3 regions of the Thalassotalea piscium genome follow, and region 3 is predicted to be linked to each of the others. Evidence: predicted binding sites of a transcription regulator. Region 3 holds the regulator's gene; each other region holds the start of a gene.

Region 1 (6,743 bases), 760 kb from region 3:
AACTTTGTTTGATAATGGTAAACGTCGGTAGCATCTTCAATTAAGATACAAATATTCGTTATTTTACCTTCATCAATTACCGGAGAAAATGTACAATTTTGTGCCATAAAGACACTGTCTGTAGTAATAGGTCGGGTGTGAGGTAGTTCAAATAAATGATGTCGTTGCTCCCAAGAGCAGAAAGATTGTGTATTTAGCTGGGTTACACTTGATAACTTTCTTTCAAACCATCGCTGAGGTAATTCAGAAAAAACCTCAAATATATTTTTTCCTAGCACCTCATCTGATTTTTTATTCACATGAATCTGCATAAACCGATTCCACATGACAATATTATAATCAAGATCTAATACTAAAATTCCAGTATTTATTTTATCTGTTATATGTGAACAGTAACTATCAAGTGACATTAAAAAGACGCCAAAATTCTATCGAGTACATCGGTTATATTATTAATTGCAGACTCTGGTATCAGCAAAACCATATCGCAATTAAACGAATAGTCTGTTACTTGGTAAGTAATTTTTACTTTCAGAGCAAGATCCCAATTAAAGGACTGTTGTTCAATGTGTTCAGAAATTGCACCTTTATTAGAAGAAAGTAATCTAGGCGCACTATAAGACATCTGATTTTCAATCTGGCTAGCAAAAACATTCAAAAATGTTGTCGTTAAAATTGAACTTAAATCGATAATTTGCTCTTCAACTGACAATTCACCGGGTTCATACCCTAATAAATCGGCTAACTTATCAGAATCTTTTGGTTGATAAATAAGTAGGGCTTCACCACGAACGCCTTCATAGCCAAAAAAACCCTGGCTAACAACTGCAACTCTATCATCTTCAGAGTTTAATGCCCCAATAATACATTGAGAATCAACCTGTTCAATACTCGGTACTTTTAAATGAACAAACGTATCCAAATAGCGTGCTAGTTGGTCACTCGCTTGCCCCATGGCAACATTTATAATTTCTTGCAGGCAATCTTTTTGATCTTCCGTTAAATTAATATTTTTCATAGAAACCCGTGTTGCTCAAGTTGCGCAATTAATACTTCACTTTTAACCGGTTTTTGAAGAAAAGCTTTAGCACCTAATTCTAATACCTTACTTTGCATTTCAGGTTGAATATCAGCAGAGATAACAAAGACAGAAATATTAATATTATTGTCTTTAATGCCTTGTAAAACCCCTAAGCCATCTAAAATAGGCATTGTTAGATCAAGAAATAATAAGTCAAAGCTCTGGCTTGTTAATAATTCTAGTGCTTCTTGGCCGTTAGTAGCTAACTGTACGTTAGTGGATAATGAATCTGGTAAACTTCTTAGTACTTGCTTACGTGCTAAGTTAGAGTCATCACAAATAAGGATTGACGAGCTCATAAAATGGTAAGTCCTATAATTATTATTTTTATACTGCTAATTTACCTTAAATATTCCCTGGTGTTAATGCACAATTGCTAAAAAGTCCTACTTTATTTGTAGTAGCCCTTCTACAAAGCTTTACAAAAGAATAAAAACTTTACTTTACAACAAATTAGATAAAATATCACAAAAAAGAAACACAAGAGAAACAATAGTAATAATCAATTACAAAGTTAACTGCTATTACACAAGCTAAAAGTGTTTACGCTATAAAACCATTAGTAAAGTATCCAATATCAACAATGATAAAAAGCATGAAGTTAAATATAAGCAAGTTATTTTCACACGATAACTTTTAAATTCCATTATTTCCTCTATTTTTCGGCTGACGATTTAGAGATAATCAATCAATTTCCATGCCAAAAATTAAGTTTTAGATTGAATTTAAAGAGTCCACTGTAGTTTATGCTGATGTTTTTTTAGCCACTGTTTTGCTAATAAATAATTTGGAGAGTATTGCGCAACTAAAGACCAAAATTTAGGACTATGATTTAAATGTTTTAAATGACACAGTTCATGCACAATGACGTAATCAACAACCCATTTAGGGGCCATCATTAACAAATAATTAAATTGAACATTACCTAAACTATTACAACTCCCCCAACGGGCTTTATATTGGCGAATAGTAATGTTTTTGGGTATAAGTAACGTTTGTTTGGCTAAGTTTTCTGTTCGTGGAATTAGGTACTGTTGAGCTTGGCACTTTAACCAGCGCTCTAGTAATTTTTTTAGTCGTTGCCGCATTGGTGCATCAGTTATTAAAGCGGCGGTTGACATCGACTCTGGCGGATATATTTTATTAACTTTAAGGCTAACTTGAAAGCAATCTCCATCAAAATATACATCGTGTTTAATCGCATTTGTCACATTAAGCGGATAAAGATTGCCGTCAAACCACATTTGGCCATTAACGCGTAGTTGGTTTTGGTGTTTTTGTGCTAAGATCTGTTGATTGATTTTTTCTTCAATCCACGCTGATTTATTTTCCAGCAACTTTTCAATATACTGCTCCTTTATCTTTAATGGCGCACGCACAACAACCCTACCTGCAATAACTTGCAAGGAAATAGATGTTCTTCTACTTTTTACTAATTGATATTCCACTTTGATAGAAAAGCTACAAATTAAGCCGCGTCGCTTGCTTTTTTATTTGTGTCTAGATCCTCAACTTTTTTAGCTTTATTATCCGCTTTTACTTTGTTAATCGGCTTTGGTTTCTTTGCTTGTAGGGCAATCAACACCTCTTCTCTATTTTGTGCAAGATAAATACTTAATTCTTCCTGTAATGCTTCAGAAAGTTCGACTGGCGCATGTTGAAACATTTCAGCAAGGTTGTCAGCCATGTCTAACATTTTGTCATATTCATCAGCGGCTTTCTTATCCATAAATGTTTCTACCTCTACACCTTTTCTCATGACGACATATCTAGTTTCTACTGCCATTTTTTTCCCTTAATCTACTATCAGTACAATTAAACACTTTAACGCTGTATGCATACACAGTAATATACGCTTATAACTAATGATTGCAAGTGAAAATAGATTATCTTTACATTGAATATTATTCAATTTTTTAATAAATACAGACATCCTCTGTTAAGTTGCGTACACTAATTACACTCAATTTAATTCGCCGAGCTCAACGAGCTTCACCTAATAGATTTAGGTATGCTTTTTTAGCCGTGGTTTCTGCCTTATGCAGGTAAAGTAAACCGCCAGGGTCACAATGGAAACGTTTTGACCTCCCGACATTTGGAAAGGTGAGATGTTAACAGATACTTATGGACGCAAGTTTAGTTATTTGCGACTTTCAATTACCGATGTATGCAACTTTAGTTGTAACTATTGTTTACCTGATGGCTACCAGTGCAATTCTGATAGAGACTTTCTTACAACCACTGAAATTTCTCGTATTATTACAACATTTGCAGAGCTGGGTACCAAAAAAATCAGAATTACAGGTGGCGAGCCATCATTACGAAAAGACCTTCCTGAGATCATAGCAATTGCTAATCAAACCCCAGGTATTGAAACAGTCGCACTTACCAGTAATGGCTATAAACTATTCGACCACATTAATACATGGCTTGATGCCGGGTTAAGCTCACTCAATATTAGTATCGACAGTTTAGATCCTCGGCTATTTAATAGCATTACTGGGCATAACAAATTGCCTTATATTCTAAAAGGTATCGACAAAGCTTTCACATTGGGCTGCAATAATATCAAAGTAAATAGTGTATTAATGAAATCGTTTAATCATCAGCACATGAGCTACTTTTTCGATTGGCTTAAAGAAACCCCAGTTACAGTAAGGTTTATCGAATTAATGCAAACTGGTGATAATGCGACCTTTTTTAATGAGCAACATGTTTCAGGTCAAAATATTAAAAACGACTTGTTAAAGCAGGGCTGGCAGCTGAAAAAAAGAGCTCAAACTGCAGGACCCGCAGAAGAGTTTTTTCATAATGACTATGCTGGAAGTATCGGCTTAATAATGCCCTATAGTAAAGATTTTTGTAATACCTGTAATCGCCTTCGCATAAGTGCGCTGGGTAAATTGCATTTATGCTTATTTGCCGAACAAGGAATGTCTCTGCGTGATCTGCTCCAACTGGAAGATAATACCGCGCTCAAACGTGAACTTATCAAATTACTTGCTGATAAAAAATCAACGCATTTTTTGCACGACAAACTTGTCGGTGCTACTGAAAATTTAGCGATGCTAGGCGGATAAAAGGTTAAGCTATATGATACAAAGAACGTTAGGTGTTGTACTTGCAGGAGGTCTTTCATCACGAATGAAGCAAGATAAGGCATCCCTGCAAAGAAATCATCAAACAATGCTTGAGTTTAGTCGGTCAACACTAGAAAAATGTGATGTTGATGATATTGTGATCAGTGGTAGTAACTACCAAGTTAAAGACGCTTATATAAATTTAGGCCCTTTAGCTGGTATTTTTAGTGTTATTAAACAATGCCCTGCGAGTGCCTTACTAATTATGCCGGTAGATTTACCATTAATAACCCCTGAAATTTTAATGCAGTTAAAGCTAGTAGGTGAGCTTAGTAATAAAGCCTGCTCATATAAAGACCATCCTTTACCTTTATACCTGCCGGTTAATAGCTTTGTTGAACTTTTTATACAACAAGCGTTAAGTAAAAATTCACTGATTGAAAAAGGGCCATCTATTCGGCAATTATTCAAAGCAATACCCCATCAGGAAATTAACCAACCCGATCAAAGCTGTTTGTTCAATACAAACACACCTGAGCAATGGCAACAAGCACAACGTTTTTTTAGTTTGACCAGTAAATATTAGTTAATAAAAAGCCCTCTTTAGAGGGCTTAAGTCAGCAATATATTTATTTGAATAACCCTGAATGTCGATCAGAAACCGCTTCTCGCCAACCACCTAGCCATTCAGATCTAGCCGTAGTGTTTTGATAGGGGCAATTTTCTTTGTTTCTACCACAAAGGCCTGCTTGGTAGCCATTTGAGTATGCTCTATCTAAACGATCTCGTTTTTGTCTTCTCATTTATAAATCTCCATAACTTACTAATAAGCATAGCTTTATTAAATAATTACACAATCGAACATTCACTAGTTCGATAATTCATTTAAGATCATAATGTAGTGCTTTGCAAGTAGTATAGTCCTGAGAAATGACCAAAATAACGAGAAGTTCATTATTGAATCTATGTGCAAAAACTGTCGAATTATAATTCATTGTAAAAACAGCTTGTTATTAAAAGTGGAACGAAAAACTAGATCTATGAAAGACATTATTGATAATTAATTGGTCTATTATTAATTTTTTAATAAAGGCTTAAGCATTTCTTCAAGGCCATTAAGTTTTATTTCATACATTAATGCTAATTGCTGACCGAGCTTACCTTCTGGAAAACCTTTTCCATGAAACCATACTAAATAGGGTTCGGGTAAATGCAGTAACTTTCGACCAGCATATTTGCCAAATGGCATTACTTGATTAACCGTACTAATAAGTTCTTCTTGCTGTGGAAGCATTATGTTACCTAAATTAAATACAAAGGGGTTAAAACTACGCCAATAATGTTAGGTGCTTATAGTAGGACGTTTTGCTCTTTGAGGCCCAAGTTGGTTACCGCACAAAGCAACACGCCTTAGTCTTTATAAACAATAGCATATGTGCATTTCATAAGTTTTGAACGATAAGTTAAGTTATGGGCTTAATCTCTGAAGTTAGTAAACTGAAATGATTGTTCAAATTCACCATTTTTAACAAGTTGCATTACAGCTTGTAAATCGTCACGTTTTTTACCAGTAACACGCAATTGCTCTCCCTGAATAGCAGCTTGAACTTTTAATTTGCTGTCTTTAATTAGCTTCACTACCTTTTTAGCTACCGGTTGTTCAATCCCTTCTTTAAATGAGACATTAACACTGCAACTTCGCCCAGAAAATTCGTATTTACCAACGGTCATTGCTTTAGCATCAATACTGCGCTTAGTTAATTGCGAGCGTAATATATCGACTATTTGCTTAACCTGAAAGTCACCTTCAGACTTAATGACCACATTGGGGGTTTTCCACTCTAAGCTTGCTTCCACACCACGAAAATCGAATCGTGTCGCTAGCTCACGACTTGCATTATCAGTTGCATTGCGTACTTCTTCTAAATTTATTTCTGACACTATATCCATTGAAGGCATAACAAGACCCTAACCAGTTAAATAAACAAGATTCTAACAAAATATTCATCATTGCTGAACCAAATTATAGTTATTCTTCAAGACCATGGTGCTTTTTCGTTATCATGCTAAAATAACATTCTACTTTCCTAATACCTTTAACAATGAACCGCCATTACCAGTTACTTATCGTTTTAATCGCTCTTACTATCAGTTTAAGTACGTATTTTATTTCAGATGAAATACGTGCAGTTATTTTTAGAGGTACACAAATTGATTCTGTTGGGCATATAATCAGTTTTTTCCTGCTCACATGGTTATTGAATAGCATCGCCAAACTGCCACTGATAAATTGTGTAATAACCATTAGCTTATATGCGGCATTAACAGAGTTTGGGCAGTACTATTTGGGCTTTCGCAATGGTGAAGTTAGCGATTTTTTTGCAGACTTGGTCGGTATTGCATTATTTGCCACACTCAAGTGGGCAGTATTACTATATCGTCAAAATAAACTGACATGAAAATTGTTATCATCGGCCAAGGCGCCATTGGATTACTGTGGTATCGATACTTATCGTTATCCAATAACAACAATGTTCAACTAATATGCTCTAAAAACATTACTCGCCCCCCCAAGAGATTCA
Region 2 (6,743 bases), 1.6 Mb from region 3:
CGTATCTGCGTTTAATTTGTTAGGGCGGGTAGATTTTACTGTAAGAATTTAACTGAATCATCATCATTAAAGTCAAATAATTACAAACCCCGTTAACCCGAACTGAAATTAATTAATCATAGGTGTATAAAAGCTCTCAGGTAATTCAAAATCACCTTCTGCAGAAATTAATTTATTGTCTTTAAATTTAATAATAAATTTTTTATTACTATCAAATTCAGAGTTTCGACCAGACTTAAAACGATAGACATAATGCCATACGTCGGGGTTAAAACTATCTGCAACAACTGGGCTGCCAAGTACATACTTAACTTGCTCTTTAGTCATTTCAATTTGAAGTTTATCAATATCTTTTTGTTCTAGGTAGTTGCCTTGAGGTATATCAATTCGGTAAACCCAGCTTGAGCAGGCAGTAATTGATAAACATAAAACAACGGCAAATAATCGAAATAACATGATACTAGTAGGCATCCTTTAACAAATGAAGTGGGATAATAACTAAGCAGGCAATGAGTTACAAAGAAATTTTACTATTTTATGGTAATTTATTTAACCAGCGAGTAATTCTTGTGCGTTTGCTAAGCTATTGTCAGTAATTTTATCGCCCGCTAATAAACGCGCAATTTCTTGGACTCTACCTTGTTCACTAAGTTCCGTAACCGTTGTTTCTGTATGCTCTCCGTCTGTTAACTTAGCAACAAACAGTTGCTGTCTACCTTTACTTGCCACCTGCGGTAAATGAGTTACACAAATTACTTGAGTGCTATGAGCTAGTTGTTGAAGTTTCTTACCCACCATAGTAGCAGTAGGCCCGCTAATACCAACATCTACTTCGTCAAATATAAGTGTTGGTGTAATCACCTTGGCTGAAAGAATAACTTGCATAGCCAAGCTTATTCTTGATAGCTCACCACCTGAAGCAACCTTGTTCATGGCTTCTAATGCTTGTCCAGGGTTTAAACTTACTAAAAATTCAACGTTGTCATAGCCCGAAGTACTAATTTTATCTGATGGGTTAGCATTTACATTAATCGCAAATTTACCATGTGGCATGTTAAGCTCATTCATACTTGCGCTTATTAGCTTACTTAGTTTATTAGCAGACTTTGTTCTTGAGTCTGAAAGTTGTTCGGCTGCGTTTAAATAAGCGAGTTTAGCTTGTTCTATTTCATCGGCTACTATTGCAAGTCTAGATTCGTCAGCCCCCATTTGTTGTAATTCAAGATTAAGTTGTTGATGTAATTCAAATAGACTCTCAGGCGTTATTTGATGCTTTTTGGCCAGTTGAATAATTTGTGAGTAGCGCTCTTCTATTACTTGATAGCCCTGTGGATCTAATTCTAGACGCTCATAGTAATGAGTTAATTCGCTTGCAGCGTCTTCGGTTTGAATTAATGCGCTATTAACTTGTTCAACAAGAGGGGTTAAGCTTTTATCTAAAACAGACAATTGTGATAATTGCTCTGCTATACGGCGTAACTGATCAACCACATTAAACTGCTCATCATCACTTAAAATTTGTAGCGTTTGCAGTGCTTGATTAAGAATGTGTTGGCCATTACTTTGCTTTGTGTATTCAATTTCTAAACTTTCAAATTCGCCTTGTTGAATAGAAAATTCATTTAATTCATTTACTTGATATTGCAGTAATTGCTGTTTTGCGTCTCGTTGAATTTTGCTCTCAAGTAATAAATCATACTCTCGCGTTAATTCTTTGTGTTTATTATAGTAATGTTTAACATTTTCGATAAGGTCATGATGAGTCGCATACTGGTCAAGTATATTGCGCTGCTCTACCGCTTTTGTAATTAATTGGTGATCATGTTGACCATGAATATTTATTAATAACTGTCCCATTTCTTTGAGTTGTGCAAGGGGCACTTGGCTGCCATTGATATAGGCTTTCGAACGACCTTCCGCTGATATTACTCGGCGAAGTATACATTCATTATCTAGGAGTAAATCGTGGTGGGTTAACCATTTTAGCGCTTTAGGGTTTTTACTAACATCAAAAGTGGCTGCGAGTTCTGCTTTTTTACAGTTAGGTCTAACTACATTAGTAACGGCTCTATCCCCTAAACATAAGCCTAAGGCATCGATAGCAATAGACTTGCCAGCACCTGTTTCACCAGTAATGGTAGTCATGCCCTGTTGCCAGTCAATATCAAGAGAGCGTACGATTGCAAAATTTTGAATATTAAGTTGTAAAAGCATAGTTAAAAAACACTGTATATAATCATAGGTGTTAATTTATACAGTATTATTTGCTTTTGCAATAGTTAAATTACATCAGTAAAAATTTTTTTTACTTTAAGGGTCTGTTGATCTTTCAGTTTATAGCTCTGTTGCATTTGAAAAAGATGACAGTCGAGGCACTTAATGTAATGTTTGGTTGTTCCAAATGCACATTAAGTACAACTGCCGCGTCCTGCTCTCGTTAAGTACCTACATCCTGTAGGCAACAAAGAGTGACGCTTTTTCAAGGCAACCCAAAGGGCTATGACTATTTTTCAACCTAACATCGTTAAAAATGGTTAAAGTACGACTGCACGGATGCAGAAGGTAGAGCGACGCAGGATGCCAAAGCCGAGAATGGCTACATTGCACCATTTTCGCCTTGTTATCTTAAAAAATAGTCTATAGCAGAGGCTAAAATGAAAGATCAACAGACCCTAAGGGATAATTAAATGGTATTTTTGGTATAGCGGTTGTAATTCGTTATCTGCTAGTAATCGCTTAGTCGTATTGTCGTAGTACTTCTTCAAGGCTCGACCTTTTTCATCTTTACTGAAAACTAAATATAAACTCAGCTTTGAAAGATCTTGTAGGTGATACTTTTCTTGTTCTTCTTTAGGTAAAGAGGCTAATTTAATTTCTAGTACAGTTCTAGCATCTAAGTAATAGTCCACTTTTCCTTTTTGTAATAGAGCTAATGCATCTTGCCGATTATGAGCACTCACACCATTAATATATGACACAATATCGGGCTGCATTACTTCATCGAAATGCATTTCTGGATAAACACCCACTAAATGTTGGATCTGATCCAATGTAAGGTTTTGGTTTGATGTACGAGTTAATATACTTAAAGGTTGTATAAGGATAGGAATATCTGCGAATAGGTACTCATCATTTTTTGGTAATGCACCACTAACGTTAGCTTTATTTGTTTTGACATAAAATAAAGAGCGCTTCCAGGGCAAATATTCTACGGTTAAGTTGTAGGCTGAACCTTCAAAAACTTTAGCCATTACCTCGTGATAAAAGCCGGTGCCATCTTTGTTAGTAAAGTTTATCCATGTATCTGTTGCCCAAATAATATCGGTATCCTTAACCTGATCACTCTTGGCACTTATTGGTGCAAAGAGAATGGTTAATGATAAAAGCCAATAAAAATTGAATTTAGCAGACATAATATTAATAAAGTTTATTACCCCAATTAAGTTTATTTCTTAATACGTTAAAGTAATTATGGTCTAACGGGTGAATTAAGCGAAGTGTATTTTCACTTTTTCGAATAATAACCTCATCGCCTGGCATAACAGCTAAAATAACATGGCCGTCGCAACTTACTTGAAGGTTTTCATGGTTCTCTTTTGCTAAAGCAAGTTTTATTTCACTATTTCCATCTACAACGATTGGGCGACTAGTTAGTGTATGGGGAAACATAGGCACTAAAGTTAATGCATTTAGATTTGGCGTTAAAATAGGCCCGCCTGCTGACATAGAGTATGCTGTCGAACCTGTAGGGGTAGATACAATTAATCCGTCAGAACGTTGACTAAACATAAAACTGTTATCAATGTAAACTTCAAATTCTATCATGCTAGCTACTTTACCAGCATGGAGTACAGCTTCGTTTACTGCGCTATTACTACTTTTTAGTTTGCCATGACGATAAACTTCAGCTTCAATAAGAAAACGCTGCTCTGATCTTGATTCACCTTTTAATATTTGTTCTAGCGGTGGGATCAAATTGTTGGGAGATAAATCAGTTAAAAAACCTAAATTACCTCTGTTTACGCCGATAACTCCAATGTTGTAACACGATAAAACTCTTGCTGCACCTAGCATATAGCCGTCGCCACCGACAACAATGGCTAAATCAGCAAGTTCGCCAATATCTGTTAAGTTATGTGCTACCATTTCAGGTAGATTTAGTGAGCTTGCAACAGTACTTTCAATAATTACATGATAATTATTTTCAGTTAAATATTGATACAGTGCTGTAATAGTTGCATCGGCACCTTGATGGTTGGGTTTTCCAATCAAACCTATGGTGGAGTAGAGTTTGCTCATGGTCAAAGTCTTGTTGTGTTTCATTAATTAAACCAGTTTCGCTGTATTTTACCATGATGTAAAGTGAGGTTTTTATTAAATGTTAGTAATTTGAACTTGAATCATAAACACTAGCCCCCATAATTAGCAGCAGAAGATTTTAAGTTGGAGCTTTTCATGACAACACAGTCAAACGAAAATAAAAATGAACAAGGGTTAACGCCCGAAGAAATAGCCGCACAAGAAATTATTGATCAAGCGGAAGAGCAAGTAGAAACACAATTTGATTTTTCTGCAAACACTATAGGTGCAGAACAAGAAAAAATAAATGAGTTAGAGCTTGCATTAGCATCTGCACAATCAACTATATCTGATCAAAAAGATTCAGTGATCCGTGCGAAAGCAGAAGTTGATAATGTTCGACGTCGCGCTGCTCAAGATGTTGAAAAAGCACGTAAGTTTGCGCTTGAAAAATTCACATCTGAATTGTTACCGGTGGTTGATAACTTAGAGCGTGCTATTGCAAGCGTTAATATTGAAGATGAAACTCAAAAAGCTATCGCAGAAGGCGTAGAGTTAACGTTGCAAAGTTTCCTTTCTGCGCTTGCTAAGTTTGAGATTGAGCCAATTGATCCAAAAGATCAACCATTTAATCCAGATTTGCATCAAGCAATGTCAATGCAAGAAGTTGAGGGTGTAGAACCTAATACGGTAATTGCAGTTATGCAAAAAGGTTATCAACTTAATGGTCGATTAGTTAGACCTGCAATGGTAATGGTATCAAAAGCAGCTCCTACAGTTGACACTTCTGCGTAACCTTAATTGCTTTAACCCTTTGCTATTTCAAGCAGCATGATTTTATAACTTGAAGTGGGATGAGGGTAAAATTGATGGTCAGCCAAGCAGCTGACCTTTTTATTGGGATTTTTTGCGTAAAAAAAATAATGTTTTTTTAGTTTTTCTATTGAAAACATTTTTTACGCCCCCACTAAATGGTCAACAACAGATTTATTATTTATTTTACATTGGAGATCCTAAAGATGGGCAAAATTATAGGTATTGACCTAGGGACAACAAACTCATGTGTTGCTGTTTTAGATGGCGACAAAGTGCGTGTTATTGAAAACGCTGAAGGCGATCGTACAACCCCTTCTATTATTGCGTATACAGATGAAGGTGAAACGTTAGTTGGACAACCAGCTAAACGTCAATCAGTAACTAACCCTAAAAACACATTATTTGCAATTAAACGTTTAATTGGTCGTCGGTTTGATGATAAAGAAGTTCAACGTGATATTGATATTATGCCATTTGGTATTGTTAAAGCCGACAATGGTGATGCTTGGGTAACAGCCCGAGATAAAAACGTTGCTCCACCACAAGTTTCTGCTGAAGTTTTAAAGAAAATGAAAAAAACAGCAGAAGACTATTTAGGTGAAGAAGTAACAGAAGCAGTTATCACAGTACCTGCTTACTTTAACGACTCACAACGTCAAGCAACAAAAGATGCTGGGCGTATTGCTGGCCTAGAAGTTAAGCGTATTATTAACGAGCCTACGGCTGCTGCGTTAGCTTACGGCATGGACAAGCAAGAAGGTGACAAAGTTGTAGCGGTATACGACTTAGGTGGTGGTACTTTTGATATCTCAATTATTGAAATTGATGAAGTTGAAGGCGAGCACACATTTGAAGTATTAGCGACCAATGGTGATACACACTTAGGTGGTGAAGATTTCGATAACCGTTTAATCAACTATCTTGTTGCTGAGTTCAAGAAAGATTCAGGTATGGACTTAACAAAAGATCCATTAGCAATGCAACGTTTGAAAGAAGGTGCAGAAAAAGCTAAATGCGAACTTTCTTCAGCTCAATCTACTGATGTGAACTTACCTTATATCACTGCAGATGCTTCTGGTCCTAAGCATATGAACATTAAAGTATCACGTGCTAAATTAGAATCACTAGTTGAAGATATGGTAAAAGCAACATTAGAACCACTGAAGCAAGCACTTAAAGATGCTGATTTATCAGTTAGCGATATCAACGATGTTATTTTGGTTGGTGGTCAAACACGTATGCCATTAGTACAAAAAACGGTTACTGAGTTTTTTGGTAAAGAACCTCGTAAAGATGTTAACCCTGATGAAGCAGTAGCTTCAGGCGCAGCAATTCAAGGTGGTGTATTATCTGGTGATGTAACCGACGTATTATTGTTAGATGTTACGCCATTATCATTAGGTATTGAGACTATGGGCGGTGTGATGACTAAGGTTATCGATAAGAACACTACAATCCCAACTAAACAGTCACAAACATTCTCTACAGCAGATGACAACCAGTCAGCGGTTACCGTGCATGTTGTACAAGGTGAGCGTAAGCAAGCCTCTGCTAACAAGTCTTTAGGACAGTTCAACCTAGAAGGTATTCCTGCAGCACCACGCGGAACACCACAGATTGAAGTTACC
Region 3 (6,743 bases):
ATGAAATACCCATTATATGAACAGCAAATACAAAGAATGCGGTACTACCATTTGAATAAGTAGTTGATAGCGGTGCATAAAATGTCCAACCAAAATTTGGCGCGCCCGATTCAAGAAAGAAAGTAGAAAGCAAAATTGAAAATGCAAAAGGCAAAATCCAAAAGCTCCAGTTATTCATTCTAGGAAGTGCCATATCTGGCGCACCAATCATCATTGGTATCATCCAGTTAGCAAAGCCTGTAAAGGCAGGCATTATCGCGCCAAATACCATGATCAAGCCATGAACTGTTGTCAGCTGATTGAAAAAGTCTGGTTCAACCAATTGCAACCCCGGTTGAAATAGCTCAGCACGAATAACCATTGCTAACGCACCACCAACCAATAACATGATGAATGAGAACCAAAGGTATAAGGTACCAATATCTTTATGGTTAGTGGTATATAACCAACGTTTAATACCCGTCATTTTATGATCATGATGATCGTGCTCATGCGAGTCGTGAATAGCTTCTGTAGTCATTATTCTTCCTCCTACTTAGCACTTGCAGCATCAATGTCTGCGGGTTGTACAACATCACCGGTATTATTACCCCAAGCATTACGCTCAAAAGTAATTACTGCAGCAATATCAGTTTTAGATAATGACCCTTTAAAAGCAGCCATCGCTGGGTTTTTCTTACTTCCATTGTAAACCATATCAATATGAGCACTTACATCACCCATTATAATTGGGCTACCAATTAAGCTTGGAAAGGCTGGCGGTAATCCAGCTCCGGTGGGTTGATGACATGCCGCGCATGATGTGTTGTATACTCGTTCACCCATGGCAACCAACTCATTTAATGTATATTCTTTTGTTAAATCTTCACTTGGCTTATCTGCAGCTAAGGCTTCCAAGTCGTTAGCAACTTCCTCAACTGTGTCAGTAACTTTGGCTGAATTATCACTGCCTGATAATGCCTTAACATCAGCCGCTTGTATTAAATCACCGGTATCATTACCCCAAGCATTACGCTCATAAGTAACCACTGCAGCAATTTCTTTCAAACTAAGTAACTTTCCATAACCTTGCATACCGGTACCTGAACGGCCATGAACAACAATATCTATATGATCTTCAATGCTACCCGATGTTGTAAATTCACTACCTTTAAGTGCAGGAAAAGCAGGAGGTAAACCCATACCTGTTGGTTGATGACAAGCAGCACAATGAGCAATATAGGTTTGCTCACCAATTTGCATTAATTCATCTTTACTCAATGACGCATTTAGTGAAGCTGCTTCAGCTGCTTTAGCATCAGCTTTCAACTGGTGTTGCTCTTCTAACCAAACAGCAAAGTCTTCTTCAGATTTTGCTTCAACCACTATGGGCATAAAACCATGATCTTTACCACAAAGCTCAGCACACTGGCCGCGATAAATACCGGGTTCATTTACTATTGCCCATGCTTCATTAATAAAGCCGGGGTTAGCATCTTGTTTAACCGCAAAGTCTGGCACCCACCACGCATGTATTACATCGTCTGACGTGACTAAGAAGCGCACTTTTTTATTGATAGGGATCACTAGATGTTTATCTACCTCAAGTAGATAATGCTCACCTTTAGCTTCAACTTCGCCGCTTTGGTTTTCGTATTGCGCTCTAGGTGTTGATAAAATGGAATAGAATTCAATGTCTTGGTCAAAATACTTATAATGCCATTTCCATTGAGAACCCGTTACCTGAATAGTGAGATCCGAGTCATCATTGTTTTCCATTGAAATAAGTGTTTTTGTTGCAGGAACTGCCATAGCAATAAGGATTATTATGGGAATAACGGTCCAAAGAACTTCGACCTTTGTGCTTTCATGGAACGTTGCTGGCTTAAAGCCTTTAGATTTACGGTGAAATATCATTGACCAAATCATCAGGCCGAAGACTATTACACCAATAACCGTACAAATATAAAGAGCAAGCATATGTAAGTCATAAACTTCTTTACTTATATCTGTAACACCCTCTGTTAGATTTAGTTTTTTTTCTGCCCAAGCCATACTAGGGGTTAACACGCCCAGTAACAGCCAACCTAGGTTACGTCTTTTCACTCGACATCTCCTCACCTCTCCAGGTTAAAAACCGTGCTACACAGTAATACTCAGATCTAATGCATTAGTTTCTATTATTTATTGTAGTTATTGTTTGACGAATTTTTAATCACCTTAAAATTCGCCTTATTATTATTTTTGGTTATTTTCTACTCTAGAATTACTTAAAAGTTGATCTACGTCAAATCAAAAATCTACAAAGATTTTATAAAAAGGTCTTTTACAACAATAGAGTACTAACTCTAAAACAACAAAACCCTTGTTATGCATGGCCTGCATTAATTGTTCGAGTTTTAAACAATCAAATAAAATTATTTTTTATAACAACAAAGTGACACTGTGTATATTTTGTACAAAAAACACTCTGGTTAATCAAATTTGTTTAATATAAAAGATAAAATGTAGATGTTTGGCTTTTTGGTGGGAATATCATATAAAAAGCAGGCTTTTATTAAGTTTAGTTATATAAAAGCCTGTTAAATCAGTAAGGTTTGTATGTTCTGATGTTACATCCAGTCGGCTGAGCGAATGACACCTACAGCAACACCTTCAACATTAAAGTGCTGCGTAGTTAAATCAACTTTAATTGGCGAAAAATCTGCATTTTCAGCATGTAAGTAAACAATATTACCTTCACGCTTAAAACGCTTAACCGTTACATCACTCTCAACTCGAGCAACAATTACTTGGCCATTATGTACATCTGTTGTTTGATGAACGGCAAGTAAGTCACCATCGAAAATGCCTATATCTTTCATACTCTCGCCGCTAACCCTTAATAAATAATCAGCACTAGGATGAAATAAATTACCATCTATTTTGTAGTGTTCTTCAACATGCTCTTGAGCAAGAATAGGCTCGCCTGCAGCTACTCGTCCAATTAATGGCAAACCAGCATCTTCATTAAACTCTTCGGCTAATCGAATACCACGAGACGTACCTGGTAACATCTCTATATAGCCTTTTTTAGCAAGCGCTTTTAAATGTTCTTCTGCTGCATTAGCTGATTTAAAACCAAAGAAATTAGCAATTTCAGCACGCGTTGGCGGCATACCAGTGTCTGATATTTTTTCTTTAATCAAGTCAAAAATCTGTTGTTGTCTTGATGTTAAAGGGCGTAGCTCGGTCATAACAGTTTCCTGTATTTCTGCACAGTAATACTGTTATTGTATACAGACTGTTAATAAACACAAGTGCTCTTTTAACACTCATTAAATTTGTCAGTATTCTTTACACTTATTATTTCTGCTTCTCAGTAGAATAAATAGGCTATTGAATGTATTGATGTTTACCTATTGGTATAGAAATAGCTTAGTAAGACGCTGTAACTTGCCCTCGTATTAGGTTGCCCATTATACCAATCTCACTAATTATATGATGATTTCTACTGGCTAAAACAGTCAACTACTGCGTTATTTATTTTATAATTATCGCTACATGGATGTAGCTTATGTGGACAATGCAGCAGCATTATTGTCCTGAACAACTAGTTATGAAAATAAAGGCCTTGTATTTGACTATTTTCACTGCGTATAAAATAGATCACTTAACTAATGAAACTGGTATTACACAGTTTAAAATATAACTTTGGAGCACAATATGATAATTGCAAAATTATTTAGACCACTTTTAACCCTTCTAGTCCTTAGCTTATCGCTTAGCGCTACAGCGACCATTATTGATTTTGAAACATTTAAAATTCGTAATGCAAATGGCACAATATCAGCCCCCTACGATAGTGATTTAATGATCACTGAAAATGCCGCTGGTGACGGCTTTCATGCCATAACTCCAAGGGGCGGACAAAAAGTAGGTTATGGAACAAATGCTTTTAACGGCTTTCAAATTAACTCTTTTACTAGGGCGTGTTGAACTTTCGAGTACAAATTTTGTACGAATTAAACATGATTTAATTGAGGCGTAGCAAATAAAGTGTAGTATTCTACATAAATGAGCTAGAACGAAAAGTAAATCATGTTTAAACGTATCCGTAGGACAGCGCCTCTTTGGTTTTTCTACGGCGTTTTCACTTATTTATGGGGAACAACCCCATTACATAAGTTCAGCCTTGTATAAACACCAAATACATCGCTGCAAAAATGTACAGCAAAGATCAACACCCTAGTACTAATTGGACAACTGATCCCAATGCTGTAGGTAATCATCCTTATTTAAATATGTGGGTTACAGATGGTTCAAACTATGCGGTAATTTCTTCAGAAAATGCGTATATGGGCACTAACTTTCAAACACGACTAGAATGGAAAATTTTTGAGTTTGGCCCAAGTAGTAATTTTGATTGGTTATTTGATTCTGGAACAGGCGGTAGAGTGAATCAATATCTCCAAAAAGATGGCGCAAATGTATCTCTTGCTGATTTTTCAAATAATATTACGCTATTTAATGGTCCAATCGGCCCTACGGCAGGTGTTGGCACAGGTGCACCACGTGGTAATTTTGGTTTTAATGTTATTTTTGGAGATACTGCCGCTAACTTTACAAACTCTGCAGGCTATTTTATTGAAAACCTTACTGTAACAGTCGGCCAAAGTACTTATGAAGCCGGTAATGTCTCTACCGTACCTGAACCTTCTACACTTGCTATTTTCGCTTTAGGTGTTCTAGGCTTAAGTTTACGACGTAAAATACAACCGTAATGCAATATTATAAAAGGGGTTACCTTTTAGGGATCCCTTTTAATTTCTTAATAAAGTAATTGCTTTGTCTTTACTTGTATTTGCCCTCTTTCTTCTGGCCATAAATTCAATCAGCAAAATAGTGAAACGGTAGTAATAAATTAACTTGAGTTCGGGATAATGAATGTGTGCAAAAAAAAGAAAAAGCAATGTTTTCAATGTATTAAATTATTTCTTCACAAGCTCTATATGCATTTTTACTACGAATGCTATAAGTTTTGTGCGAATCAAGGCTGATTTGTGTACCTAATAGCTGGCTATTAGTAGCAAATTAACGGTTTTTTAGTTCCAAACAAAAACCAAGGACCTACGCCCATGCAGGCAACGAAGATACGCGTAAAAATCGTAGCTTTGGTGAACTTAGCTTATCCCGAATTCAGGTTAAATTACTAATAGCTAATCGTAAATTACCGTCTTTTCATTGACACCTGTATCACTCTCAAGCATTGTTGCCCACATTCTATGTACGGTAAAGTTTAGAGAGTAACCATGCCATCAACTATCACAGCTAAACAAGAATTACAGGGCTATGTAATGATGATAGGCTCGATAGTTATTTTTTCATTCCTTCCTTATTATTTACAATTTTTATCACCGATAGATGGTAATTCTTTATTTGCTTATCGAGTATTAACACAGCTAGGTTTTGGTTTACTACTATTAGCTTTTATTCAACAGCTATCTGATTTAAAGCCTATATTCACACAACCAAAAGTATTATTAACAACGTGTTTAACTTCATGCTTGGTGGCATTACAGTGGTGGGTATTTTTTTGGGCACCGGTGAATGGTGAAACTATCAATATTGCTATGGGATATTTTTTGTTGCCGATTACAATTAGCTTAACGGGGCGGTTTTATTTAAAGGAAAAAATGAGTCCTCTATTATGGCTCGCCATGGTTGCCGCCATATTAGGTGTTTGTGTTGAGCTATATACAAGACATTCTTTCTCGTGGGTTACACTACTTATCTGTTTAGGCTATCCACCATATTTTATTTTGCGCAGAAAATATAAAGTTGCAACAACAACAAATTTTGTTGCTGAAAATATCTTACTAATGCCCATAGCTTTATTGCTCTTATATGTTGCAAACCAGCAGCAACTACCTTTACTACCCACAATTAACTGGGGAGTTTTATTGATATTAGGCTCAGGCTTATTAAGCACTACTGCAATGCTCTTTTTTGTTTCTGCATCAACCCGATTGAATTTTTCAGTTTTTGGCATGCTAAATTATGGTGAGCCTATTTTAATGATGCTAGTAGCAGTATTTTTATTAAATGAGTCGATAAATCAAGAACAATTATGGAGCTATAGTTGCTTTGGAATTGCGGTACTCTTAGTTATTAGTAATAGCTTATTACGCTTAATAACCAGTAAAAAAAGGACTTTTTAATATAACTTAACCTGAACTCGGGATAATTAATAGCTCTCTAGCAGCTATTTTTCCTTACTTCTGTGTTAAATTTATAAACAATAGAATAATTATTCTTAATGAATTTGCCTTGAATTAAGAAAAACTATCAAGCTAGTGAGTTGCTACAACCACAAGTCTAGTAATTTCAGACCATTAACTTATCTCTTAACCCGAGCTAAACTTAACTATAATTTTCATTGGTTGATAAAGTTAAGGTGTAGTTGTTTTGTGTTTATTACTTTATAAAAGCAATATACCATACACTTTTATCAAGCTTTTTTAAGGTTCACTTTCTTGACTAAACATATCGGCTTTATTTTAAATATTTTCGCTATCGCGTTATTTATACCAGGTATTTTGTTACCTATGTTTTCTTTAGATATGACACTGAGTGCGGGCATTGGTACGTCTTTACTTAACACAGATATTGTTAATAAAGAGTTATCGTTAATTGGAACGATTGAGGAGCTTTGGCTTGATCAGCGTGTATTAGTAGCAATTTTAATTTTTGCATTTTCAATTTGTATTCCAATATTAAAAAGT

The links. Region 3 encodes LexA, which represses DNA repair genes until DNA is damaged. Its sites were predicted from a motif close to TACTGTATNNNNATACAGTA; they were not measured.
Region 1: QUD79_RS12795 (YebG family protein) is a predicted target of LexA. The motif match lies at 2,910-2,929, and genes of this name have one in related genera.
Region 2: recN (DNA repair protein RecN) is a predicted target of LexA. The motif match lies at 2,241-2,260, and genes of this name have one in related genera.

Annotation. Positions count from the first base shown of each region.
Region 1 covers NZ_AP027362.1:2,908,203-2,914,945, forward strand. Annotated here, with positions in the region: gene QUD79_RS12775 (sensor domain-containing diguanylate cyclase) at 1-410, opposite strand, end outside; gene QUD79_RS12780 (chemotaxis protein) at 410-1,018, opposite strand; gene QUD79_RS12785 (response regulator) at 1,015-1,380, opposite strand; gene QUD79_RS12790 (M48 family metallopeptidase) at 1,807-2,529, opposite strand; gene QUD79_RS12795 (YebG family protein) at 2,550-2,867, opposite strand; molybdenum cofactor riboswitch at 3,044-3,203, shown strand; gene moaA (GTP 3',8-cyclase MoaA) at 3,190-4,161, shown strand; gene mobA (molybdenum cofactor guanylyltransferase) at 4,175-4,747, shown strand; gene rmf (ribosome modulation factor) at 4,791-4,964, opposite strand; gene QUD79_RS12815 (DUF3820 family protein) at 5,237-5,455, opposite strand; gene QUD79_RS12820 (YajQ family cyclic di-GMP-binding protein) at 5,638-6,120, opposite strand; gene QUD79_RS12825 (VanZ family protein) at 6,264-6,620, shown strand; gene QUD79_RS12830 (ketopantoate reductase family protein) at 6,617-6,743, shown strand, end outside.
Region 2 covers NZ_AP027362.1:1,356,251-1,362,993, forward strand. Annotated here, with positions in the region: gene QUD79_RS05890 (outer membrane protein assembly factor BamE) at 109-456, opposite strand; gene recN (DNA repair protein RecN) at 550-2,214, opposite strand; gene QUD79_RS05900 (substrate-binding periplasmic protein) at 2,673-3,413, opposite strand; gene nadK (NAD(+) kinase) at 3,418-4,299, opposite strand; gene grpE (nucleotide exchange factor GrpE) at 4,456-5,094, shown strand; gene dnaK (molecular chaperone DnaK) at 5,319-6,743, shown strand, end outside.
Region 3 covers NZ_AP027362.1:3,671,041-3,677,783, forward strand. Annotated here, with positions in the region: gene ctaD (cytochrome c oxidase subunit I) at 1-520, opposite strand, end outside; gene coxB (cytochrome c oxidase subunit II) at 532-2,034, opposite strand; gene lexA (transcriptional repressor LexA) at 2,592-3,215, opposite strand; gene QUD79_RS16395 (hypothetical protein) at 3,536-3,670, shown strand; gene QUD79_RS16400 (hypothetical protein) at 3,685-3,957, shown strand; gene QUD79_RS16405 (PEP-CTERM sorting domain-containing protein) at 4,185-4,742, shown strand; gene rarD (EamA family transporter RarD) at 5,271-6,179, shown strand; gene QUD79_RS16415 (paraquat-inducible protein A) at 6,495-6,743, shown strand, end outside.